One region of the Pseudoalteromonas sp. NZS11 genome, then DNA from elsewhere that is predicted to be linked to it. Evidence: predicted binding sites of a transcription regulator. Region 1 holds the regulator's gene; the other holds the start of a gene.
The links. Region 1 encodes ArgR, which controls arginine synthesis, uptake and breakdown. Its sites were predicted from a motif close to ANTGAATANNTATTCANT; they were not measured.
Positions count from the first base shown of each region.

Region 1 (5,935 bases):
GATATACGTCGAATTATTAAGGCAACCCAAGTATCTGCTGTGTTTGTTACACACTCAAAAGAAGAGGCGTTTGCCTTTTCAGATACACTTGCCATTATGCATCGCGGTAAAATTGAGCAACAAGGCACGCCTGAGCAGCTTTTTGCAGCTCCATGTTCAAAGGAGGTTGCAGAGTTTCTGGGTCAAGGCATATACTTGAGCGCAGAAGTATTAACAGCAACTGAATACAAAACACCATTTGGTTTAGTCGAATCTTATATTGAGAGTAAGCAAAACGTAAGCGTAGGGCTTATATATGTGCGCCCTCATCAAATAGAATTAGTGGCAGATAACCAAAGTGACAAACTCAGCAAGCGAGCTACAATCATAAGTCGTCGCTTTATTGGTTCGGCGTATGTTTATTCACTTGTTATTGATGAACAAGAAATTGAAGTTGCTGCACAATATGGCCAGTCATTTGAAAATAATGAACAGGTTATAATAAAAATAAAACCTCACACGGTGAATTTTTTCGAATCGTAATTAATTTGTTATTCGCTGTGTTTTTATCTGTAAAACTAAGGAATAACAATGGCGCAAGCGCAATCAGGGATTTGTGCTGAAGCAAACTTACACGGTTTGCACTTATTTTTTAATGTGTTTGATGGTCAAGATGAATCACTTCGCGCAAAGTTAAAACAAGTAAGCGCTATTGAAGAAGAGTTTAGCGATCAATTTTCAGAATCAATGCTCTCTTGTATGGTTGCTATTGGTGCGCAATATTGGCCGCATATCCTCCCTGAATACATCCCAAGCGAATTACAGAGCTTTCCTAATATAAACCATAGCGATCATCAAATGAGCGTACAACCGTGCGATTTATTTGTGCAAATTCGCTCTGACCGTGAAGACGTTAACCATTTATTTGCGCTGCAAATTTTAAAACTATTTGCTCCCGATGTTGAGCTGGTGGAGCAAATTCGTAATTTTCGCTTTTTAGATGGTCGTGATTTTAATGGTTTTATTTATGGTGGCGATACAGCTCATGGAAGAAAAAAGCGCGCTACGGCTTTAATTAGTAACCCTGGTAATTTTGAAGATCAGGGGAGTTATATTCATGTACAGCGTTATAAGCATGACTTAACTATGTGGCAGCATTTATCATTGAGCGAGCAAGAACAAATAATGGGGCGTACGCGCCTTGATAACACACTAATTATCCCTGCGATTGAAACCAGTCATGCTTTACGTAGCGAACTAAAAGACGAAGATGGACAACCGCTATTATTAAATCAGAGCATGCCTTATGGCGATGTGTATGAGCAGGGAATGTTATCAATTACATGCGCTTGTACGGGCACCGCATTTGAAAAAGTACTTAATAGTCGTTTAGGGGAAGGGGATTGTTACGACCACTGGCTTGATTTTACTCAAGCCGATATGGGTTCTGCTTTCTTTGCGCCTTCAGTCGGGTTTTTAAAACAAATTTAGTTTGCTATTAAACCGTATCAAATAAAATGCGAACACGTTCAAGTGTTACATCTATTTCAGATATTTTAGCAGGAGCGATAAAAATAGTATCGTCGCCTGCAATTGTTCCTAGTACGCCATCTGCTTTACCTAATGAATCTAATAAACGAGCAATAAGCTGAGCGGCGCCTGGACTGGTACGAATAATGATCATCATTTCGTTGTGCATAATGTCGATTACTAATTGGCGTAATGGGCTTTTAGCCGTAGGTACACCCATTTCAGCAGGTAAGCAGTAAACCATTTCTTGTTTGGCGTTACGTGTGCGTACAGCACCAAATTTACTTAACATGCGCGATACTTTACTTTGGCTTATATTGTCAAAGCCTTGATCTTTTAATGCATCAACTATTTCGCCTTGAGAGCCAAAATTTTCTTCTTTTAATAGTGATTTAAATGCTTTTACCAGTGCTTCTTGTTTATCTTGTGGTTGCATAGTCTTTATTCGTTTTTGTTATTTATGCCGCAAATTCTACACAAAAATGAATAATTATGCAGCAGTTGTTTAGTTAACTTGCCAGTTTGATGCGTTAAATCACAAAAGTTTACGACTATGGTCGAAAATATACTTGAAATAGACAGGATAAATTTGTTTTTAGTCGCTAATTTCATTATCTTAAGAGCCACAAATGTTTCCTACCTCAAATTACGGAGAATTCCAATGAAAGTTGCTGTATTAGGTGCTGCAGGCGGTATCGGCCAAGCGTTGTCTTTATTATTAAAAACAGGCTTACCAGCTGGCTCTGAATTATCACTTTATGATGTTGCACCAGTAGTACCAGGTGTTGCGGTTGACCTTTCTCACATCCCAACAGATGTTAAAGTAGCAGGCTTTGGCGCAGACGAATTAAACAAAGCGCTTGAAGGCTCTGACATCGTTCTTATCCCAGCGGGTATGCCACGTAAACCAGGTATGGATCGTGCTGATTTATTTAATGTAAATGCTGGTATCATCAAAACTTTAGCAGAAGGCATTGTTGCTAGCTGTCCTAAAGCGTTAGTAGGTATTATTACTAACCCAGTAAATGGCACAGTTCCAATCGTTGCTGAAGTATTCAAAAAAGCAGGTACTTACGACGCTAAACGCGTATTCGGTATTACTACGCTTGACGTTATTCGTTCAGAAGCATTTGTTGCTGAACTTAAAGGCGTAGACGTAGCAACTGTGAAAGTACCAGTAATTGGTGGTCACTCAGGCACAACTATTCTTCCTCTACTTTCTCAAGTTGAAGGTGTTTCTTTCACTGATGAAGAAGTTGCTGCACTTACTCCACGTATCCAAAATGCGGGTACTGAAGTTGTAAATGCTAAAGCAGGCGGTGGTTCAGCTACGCTATCTATGGGTGCTGCTGCAGCTCGTTTTTGTATGTCTTTAGTTAAAGGCCTACAGGGTGAAGAAGTTGTAGATTACGCTTACGTTGCTGTTGAAAATGGCGATGCAGAGTACTTTGCACATCCAGTACGTTTAGGTAAAAACGGCGTAGAAGAAATTCTTTCTTACGGCGAACTAAGCGCATTTGAAACAAAAGCAAAAAATGACATGCTTGAAACACTGAAAAAAGACATCAAAGAAGGTGTTGATTTCATGGCGTAATAGCCAAAGTAGAATAACAAAAAAGCCTGCATTTGCAGGCTTTTTTATTGCTCAGAATTAATTTCACACTGTGTAACTAGTTAAAACTAGTGGTCGCGGTCAACCGCAATACGGGCAAGGCTTATGAGTGCTTGCTTATAGTCAGACTCAGCTAAAAAGTCTAAACAGGCAATAGCTTTGTCAGCTTCAAGCTCTGCTTTTTGCATTGTAAATTCAAGCGCATTAGTTTGCTTTAGTGCCGATAAAATTTCTTCTAAATGCTCCATACCATTACTGTGCTCTATTGCATCACGAATAAGCTGCGTTTGCTGCTCGCTACCATGTTGCATAGCATAAATAAGTGGAAGCGTTGGTTTGCCTTCAGCTAAATCATCACCAATGTTTTTACCCAACTGCTCAGCATCTGCATTGTAATCGAGTACATCATCTACTAGCTGAAACGCAGTACCTAAATGCATACCATATAGGTTTAGTGCATCGAGAGTAGTCTGGTCTTGCTCAGTAATAATGGCAGCAAGGCCTGTCGCTGCTTCAAACAACTTAGCTGTTTTAGAGTAAATAACCTGCATATAACTGGCTTCGGTCGTATCTGGGTCGTTGCAGTTCATTAACTGCAATACTTCACCTTCAGCAATAATGTTTGTTGCATCGGCAAGTACTTGCATAACCTGCATTTTTCCAAGACCAACCATAAGCTGAAATGAACGAGTGTAAATAAAGTCACCAACCAATACGCTAGCAGCATTACCAAATTCAGCATTTGCCGTAGGTGTGCCACGTCGTAAGTTTGATTCATCTACAACATCATCATGCAATAGCGTTGCTGTATGAATAAACTCAACAATTGTTGCAAGTGTTATGTGATCTTTACCCTGATAACCGAGCGCTTTGGCTGCTAAAATCGCGAGCATTGGACGAACGCGTTTGCCGCCACTGCTAACTATATATAAACCAAGCTGATTAACTAACGCCACATCTGAGCGCATTTGCGCATGTATAAGTTGATTGACGTCATTCATATCGCTTTCGATTAACGCCTGGATAGCTTTTATATCCATTGATCTCCGAGCCAATTTTTATGTGTGAACGGCGCAGATTGTACAACAAAAAATGCACTAGCTCGATATTTTGTGACGATTGATTGAAAAAACACTATTAAAGTACTTAATTTAGACTGAATTAGCCAAGATAACTGATTAATTGATAATCAATATACAGTTTATGGTGTGCTTAGATATTAAGCTGTGAGGGTCATATTTGAGTACATTAATTTATTTCGACTAAGAGTTAAAAAGCGCTTGGCAAAAGGGCTAATTAATATAAAATGGGGTAAATATTGAATTGCTCTCAAAGCAGCTACTTTTTATTCATTTTAATTACAAAATAGGCTTGCTAGTTATTTCGCGTTAGCGTAAACTTCGCGCCCTATCGAAGAATATTTTAGTTGCGCCGATTTGAGGGTGCACAGACGGAGTTAATTATGTACGCGGTTTTCCAAAGTGGTGGTAAACAGCATCGTGTGACTGAAGGTCAAACGATTCGTCTTGAAAAATTAGACGTTGAAACTGGTGCGGCAGTAGAATTTGATTCAGTACTTTTAGTTGCTGATGGTGAGAAAATCGAGATCGGTGTACCGTTCGTAAACGGTGGCAAGATAACAGCTGAGGTTGTTTCACATGGTCGCGGTGAGAAGATTAAGGTTGTTAAATTTAGACGCCGTAAGCATTCTCGTAAGCAAATGGGCCATCGTCAATGGTTCACTGAAGTTAAAATCACTAGCATTAGCGCTTAATTAGAGGTACTTAGAAATGGCACATAAAAAAGCAGCTGGTAGTACTCGTAACGGTCGCGATTCAGAAAGCAAACGCCTAGGTGTTAAGCGTTTTGGTGGCGAATCAGTTCTAGCGGGTAGCATCATTGTTCGTCAGCGTGGAACTCGTTTCCACCCTGGTACTAACGTAGGTATCGGTAAAGACCACACTATCTTCGCAAAAGCAGATGGTAAAGTTCAGTTTGAACAAAAAGGTCCTTTAAACCGTAAATACGTAACTATCGTAACTGAGTAATCAGTAAGGTAGTTAAAAACCCCGCCTTTGCGGGGTTTTTTGTTTTGTAGTCAGTCAAAATATATACCCAAGCCTGCATTTGTGTTGGCTTGGGTATATAATAGAGTTATTAAACAAGCCAATCCCTAAAGTGAGTAATCATGAAGTTTGTAGATGAAGTAGAAATTCGCGCAGAAGCTGGAGACGGTGGCAGCGGCATCGTGTCTTTCCGTCGTGAAAAATATGTTCCAGATGGTGGACCAGACGGCGGTGACGGTGGAGACGGTGGTAGTGTTTATCTACAAGCTGATGAAAACTTAAATACCCTAATTGATTATCAGTTTGAGCGCTTTCATAGAGCTGAACGTGGTACTAACGGTCGTAGCCGTAACTGTACAGGCCGAAAAGCCGATGACTTATTTGTTATGGTGCCTGTAGGCACGCGCATCATGGATGTTGATACCCAAGAGGGACTTGGTGACTTAACTCAAGATGGTCAACGAATTTTGGTTGCAAAAGGTGGTTTCCACGGCTTGGGGAATGCACGTTTTAAATCAAGTACTAACCGAGCACCTCGTCAAAAAACATTGGGCACACCCGGTGAAGTACGTAACTTAAAGTTAGAGTTACTATTATTAGCTGATGTAGGCTTACTAGGATTACCAAATGCAGGTAAATCTACGTTTATCCGTAGTGTATCTGCAGCAAGACCAAAAGTAGCTGATTATCCATTCACGACGCTTATTCCTAATTTAGGTGTAGTACGTCCTGAAGCAAATAAATCATT
Region 1 is NZ_JADYWP010000016.1:13,998-19,932, forward strand. Features, by position in the region: gene I6E82_RS19320 (ABC transporter ATP-binding protein) at 1-522, shown strand, start outside; gene I6E82_RS19325 (Dyp-type peroxidase) at 571-1,470, shown strand; gene argR (transcriptional regulator ArgR) at 1,478-1,945, opposite strand; gene mdh (malate dehydrogenase) at 2,171-3,103, shown strand; gene ispB (octaprenyl diphosphate synthase) at 3,190-4,161, opposite strand; gene rplU (50S ribosomal protein L21) at 4,584-4,895, shown strand; gene rpmA (50S ribosomal protein L27) at 4,912-5,169, shown strand; gene cgtA (Obg family GTPase CgtA) at 5,310-5,935, shown strand, end outside.

Region 2 (5,935 bases), on a different contig from region 1:
ATCGCCATGTACTTCTTGAAGTGTTAAAAAATCAGCAAGTGCTTGGCAAGGGTGGTACAAGTCACACAAGCTATTTACCACAGGTACCGATGAATATTCACCTAACGTGGTTAATGTGCTGTGCTGATTTACACGCGCCACAATACCGTCGGCCCAAGTAGAAATATTAAGTGCAAAATCTTTAATTGATTCACGTGCACCCATAGCGCCATTTTGCTGATCTAAATAAACAGCATGACCACCAAGGCGATTAATACCTATATCAAACGATAAACGTGTACGTAAACTTTGCTTTTCAAACAATGTTACGATTGATTTACCCGATAATACTTGGCTGTATTTTTCTGGCTTTGCTTTTATATCTTGCGCTAACTTTAATAAATTAAGTGCGCCTTCTTGGTCTAATTCTAAACCCGTTAAAAAATTCTCAAACATAATAAACCTATGGTGTAATCTTTGTTCCGACATGCTCGCCTTGCAGCAGAGCAGTTAAATTTTCTGGCTTTTGCCAGCTGGAAATATACACACCGCGTCGTAAATGTTGGGCAGCGTGAAGGCTGGTCTTAACTTTGACCTCCATCCCGCCCACAATTACTCCATCTGTAATTAAAGTATCAATGTGTTTTGTGTCAAGTTGATGTAACGGTTGTTTATTTGCGTCAAGTACCGCTTCTACATCCGTCATAAAAATTAGTTCTGCATTTAAATTACTGGCAATAGCCGCTGCAGCTTCATCTGCATTTACGTTGTACCACAAGCCTTGTTCATCAAAGCCGATAGAGCTAACAATAGGTAAACGAGAAATTCTAAGTAAATCATTGATGATAGAATCGTCGTTACTTGTGCATTTACCCACTAAGCAAAGCGCTTTTAATTTTTGGGTTGCAGTCACACCCGCCTCAAAAAGACTTAAGCCGACAGGCTTATGCCCTGCGCTTATAGCTTGAGTCATTAATTGTTTATTAGCGCAACCTGCAAGCGCACCCACTATATAAGGCATTTGCTCTGCTGGACTAATACGTAAACCTTGGTGTTTAACACTAGCAAAACCCGCTTGCTTTAGCCATGTATCTACTAAAGAACCACCGCCATGAACAATGACAAACTCATCATTTTTTTGCTCACTTAGCACGTCAAATAACGCTTTTGCTGCATTTTCTGTATTAAGTACTGCACCACCGAGTTTAATAACCCACGTTTTTTTACTCATTTAAAACGCTCCTTTTAAGCCCGTAGTGTGATCTAAATTCATAGAAATATTAATACACTGCAAAGCTTGTCCAGCAGCGCCTTTTAATAAGTTATCAATGGCAGACATTACAATTAACTGCGTGCCTTGTTGCTGCCAGCCAATATCAACAAATGGTTGCTTAGCAACACCTTTGATTGAAGGTATTTTATCGCCTAACAAACGAATTAATGGCTCGTTAGCAAGCACTTGATAAGCAGATGCAACGTTTTCCTTGGTAACGCCAGGCTTAAGTTGTACATAAATAGTTTCTAAAATACCGCGCGCAAAGCTACCTAAATGCGGTGTAAATAATACTTTGTGGCCAAGGTGTTGTTCAATTTCAGGACCGTGGCGATGGTTAAACAAACCATAAGGTGCAAGCGATACCTCACAAAAATGTGTTCCTACACTCGCTTTACGCCCGGCACCCGTAACACCCGAAACGGCATTAATAATAATACTTTGATCGCTCAATAAGCCTGCTTGTTTAAGCGGTTTAAGTGCATTAAGCGCCGCTGTTGGGTAACAGCCTGCAACAGCAATTAGCTTTGCGTTAGCGATAGCATCATGGTTCCACTCTGCTAAACCGTAAGCCGCTTCATTTAAAAGCTCTGGGTGTTGATGCTCAAAACCATAGTAAGTAACGTAATCATCATTATTTGCTAGGCGATAGCCACCAGATAAATCAAATACTTTTTTACCCATAGCTAAAAATTGAGGCGCTAAATCAACACTTACTTTGTGATCGGTACATAAGCATACATAATCAGCATCACTTTGAATGTCATCAAAAGCTGATGCACTAAGAGGAAGTAAAGGACAATCTAGTAAGCCAAGGTGCTCTGGGTATAAATCACTTAGTAATTTATTTTTATCTAAGCTACCCTCAGATACATAACAGCCTGTTAAGGTAAGGTTTGGATGATTAGCAACTAAGCTTGCTAACTCTGCGCCGCTATAACCGCTTGCGCCAATAATAACTACATTCATTGATTACTCGTTATTTTAAAATTTACTGCTAAATATATATGTTGTTCGCTTAAACTAGCTAAGACGCTAAATTAAGACTTAATTTAATGAATTTGTAGATTATCGTCGCATTATTTTCATAGCTTTACTTTAATATATTTATGCTTAAAAAGTGAATTGATATTCATCATAAATACTTTTATATTGTTATGCAATTAAATTGAATAATAATTTTGGATTTTTTTATGCCTTTGCCTTCGTTTATTTCTATGTATCAACAATTGATTGCAGCCCCTTCTATTAGTGCAATTGAAGACAGCTTGTGTATGAGCAATAAAAACGTAATTGAACTCCTTGCGAGGTGGTGCGAAACACTCGGTTTTACGTGTGAAATTATTGAATTAGAAGGAGGTAAAGGCCGCTTTAATTTATTAGCAAAGCGTGGAAAAGGTGATGGCGGGTTAATGCTTGCGGGCCACACTGATACAGTGCCTTTTGATGACAGCCGCTGGAACCACAATCCGTTTAAACTTACTGAACTCGACAATAAATTGTACGGGCTAGGAAGCATTGATATGAAAGGTTTTTTTGCTTTTGTATTACAAGCAATTAGTGAACTTGATGAAAAGCAGCAAACTCAACCTATTTTAATACTCGCCACTGCCGATGAAGAAACAACTATGGCAGGTGCACAGCAAATATGTAAGCACCCTAATTTAAAACCTGCGCGTTGTATAATTGGCGAACCTACTGATATGACGCCAGTATTTATGCACAAGGGCCATATGAGTACAGCAATAAGAGTGGTTGGTCGCTCTGGGCATAGCTCAGATCCCGAACGTGGCCTTAACGCCATTGAAGTAATGCATAAAGTGATTACAAAATTGATGATCTTAAAAGAGCAATTAAAGCATAAGTATTCAATAAATCACTTTGAAATTCCTTATCCAACATTAAACTTAGGTAATATTCATGGTGGCGATAATGCGAATAGAATTTGTGGTTGCTGTGAAATGCATATAGACATGCGCCCATTACCAGGTTTAAGTGTACAAGAACTACAAGCATTAGTGCTTGATGCAACAAAAGAGATAAATCAGCAATACCCAAATGCGGTGAGCGTTATTGATTTACATGAACCAATCCCGGCATTTAGTGGTAGCACCGACAGTGCTTTAGTTAAAATGGCTGAAAAAATAGCAGGGCAAAAAGCGGTCGCGGTAAATTATTGCACTGAAGCGCCGTTTATCCAGCAACTCGGTTGTGAAACAATCGTAATGGGCCCAGGCTCAATTAACCAAGCGCATCAGCCTGATGAGTTTTTAGCGATGGAAAAAATAAAACCATCACAACAAATAATCACCAATATCATAAAAGCAAACTGCTTTAGCAATCAGAGTTACTAACTGCTTATAACAACACAAAATAATAAAGGCGCCAATTGGCGCCTTTATTAATACAAAACTAAGGCTTAATCACCTTTAACTTCTAAGTTAATAAACTTAACTAGCTCTTCAGGTTGCCCTATTAGCATCATAACTTGTTGGTTAATTTCCATCATAGTTTTACCTTCAGGTAGCTTTGCTGACACACTGAATGAATTTAAACCTTTCGCAAAGCTGGTTAAAGCTTCTGCAATATCTTCAGTTACAGGAGCTTGTTGTAACTGCTGCTCTAACATCATTTCCATTTGCTCTAGCGTCATGCCTTGCTTTTCAAGCTCGCTTGATAGTAAGTCTTTTAACTTACCTTGGTTATTTAAGGCAAAGCTAACATTGCGCGGCTCTAACTTACTCATTGCTTGCATAACAAGTGTTTGCTGCTGTAACTCTTGCTCATAAGTAAGTGGCTGGTTACCCGCTTCTTGCTGCGCTTTACTAATCGCCAATGAAGCATCCATTAATGCTTTTGAATTAGCCAAGCCCATATCCATATTAAAACTAACAATGTCTTTTGCATCAAGCTTAACTACTACATCACTATTGCCAGACTCTTCATCGTAATCAAGTGATGAATGTAAGTCGTAACTTGCCGACGCGAGCATTTCGTTTGTATCAGCAGGTAATTTTGAAACAAAGTCTTTATCAAACTGAAAGCTTTTTACATCAAATGATGTATGCGGTGATATTTTATCTGGCTCGTAACCTGTTATTTCAATGCTTTGAATATTAGCAACATTGTCGCCCTCTGGGCTTATTACTTCCATGTTTGTTATTTCTACGCTTTTTGAAATAACACTTGCCGATAAACCAGCGTATTTAAATGTAGCGCCAGTTTGCTCGCTTACTAAAGCAAGTTGCTTATCTACTTCTGCACGCACTTCTTGTGTAGCTACATAATTTGCATAGCTCACGCCACCAACGCCCGCAGCTACAATCGCTGCAACTATTACTAACTTTTTCATGTTATTTCCTTATTCTATTCTTTGTGTAAACCGAGTTTTATTAAGAGTAACATTACACATTAACACCCGTAAGTATTAATTAATTAAACTAAGCAACTCATGTACTGTTTTAACTGGGGTAATTTTAGCGCCCAGCCCTTCCATCGACTTATGGTAATTACGAAATGGAATATATATTTCTGTAAAACCATGTTGTGCCGCTTCTTTAACACGTGGTACGCCACTGTCAATTGGGCGTACATCGCCATTTAAGCTGAGTTCGCCCATAATACACGTGGTACGAGGCACAACAAATTCGTTTAAGCTGCTAAGTAACGCGGTTACTAATGCTAAATCAATACAAGTTTCTGTTTCATCTATTCTTAGGCCACCCACAATATTAAAAAACGTATCGTGGAATATTTTGGTTTTAGTGTGTTTTCGTAATATGCCAGTCAGCATTTTTATGCGGTTCATGTTTAAACCAACGCAAACACGCTGCGGAAATTCCGCCTCGGTTTCGGTAGTTAAACATTGAATTTCAAGTAGTAAATTTCGATTACCTTTACGGATACAGGTAATTGTAGAGCCTGGCGAGTCGGTTGTAGACCCCGATAAAAATATTTCGCTCGGGTTATCAACACTCAACATACCGCGTTCGCACATTTTAAAAATGCCAACGGTATCTATATCACCAAAGCGGTTTTTATTTGCCCTAAGGGTTCGAATTTGCCCATCATTGGTGTCTATGTGTAAAAGCGCATCGACAATATGTACAAGTGTTTGAGGACCTGCTATTTCGTTATTTTTATTTACATGAGCAATAATGAACATGGTTACATCATTTTGCTTACAGTATTGAGTCAATGCTTGGGCGGCGCTTTTTACTTGCGAAGGGGAACCTGGGCTACCATTTGCCGTTTCGGTTACAACCGCTTGAATAGAGTCAATAACAGCAAACTTAATTTTATTTTTCTCGAGCTCTTCAATGATGGTTTCAACACTGGTTTCTGAAAGTAAATAAAGCTCGTCAGGGTTATAGTTTAACTTTAAACGATTTACCCTGTTTTTAAACTGCGATAATGACTCCTCGGCCGTACAGTAAAGTGACGGCATACGTTGTGACATTCTCGCTACTAGGTCAGATAGCAATGTTGTTTTACCAGCACCTGGATCACCCGAAATTATATTAACAGAGCCGGTAGTTACACCACCGCTTAGCACACGATCGAGCTCGCCAATTTCTGTCAGCTGTTTTTCTGCCTCTGACGTAGCAATATCATTAATTTTTTTAGAGCCGCCACCAGCACCGCCAGCATAACCACCTACATTTGCTCGAACTGACGCTTTTT
Region 2 is NZ_JADYWP010000001.1:502,955-508,889, reverse strand. Features, by position in the region: gene I6E82_RS02270 (ornithine carbamoyltransferase) at 1-435, opposite strand, end outside; gene argB (acetylglutamate kinase) at 443-1,210, opposite strand; gene argC (N-acetyl-gamma-glutamyl-phosphate reductase) at 1,211-2,221, opposite strand; gene argE (acetylornithine deacetylase) at 2,446-3,606, shown strand; gene I6E82_RS02250 (hypothetical protein) at 3,672-4,604, opposite strand; gene radA (DNA repair protein RadA) at 4,680-5,935, opposite strand, start outside.
Region 2: argC (N-acetyl-gamma-glutamyl-phosphate reductase) is a predicted target of ArgR. The motif match lies at 2,372-2,389, and genes of this name have one in related genera.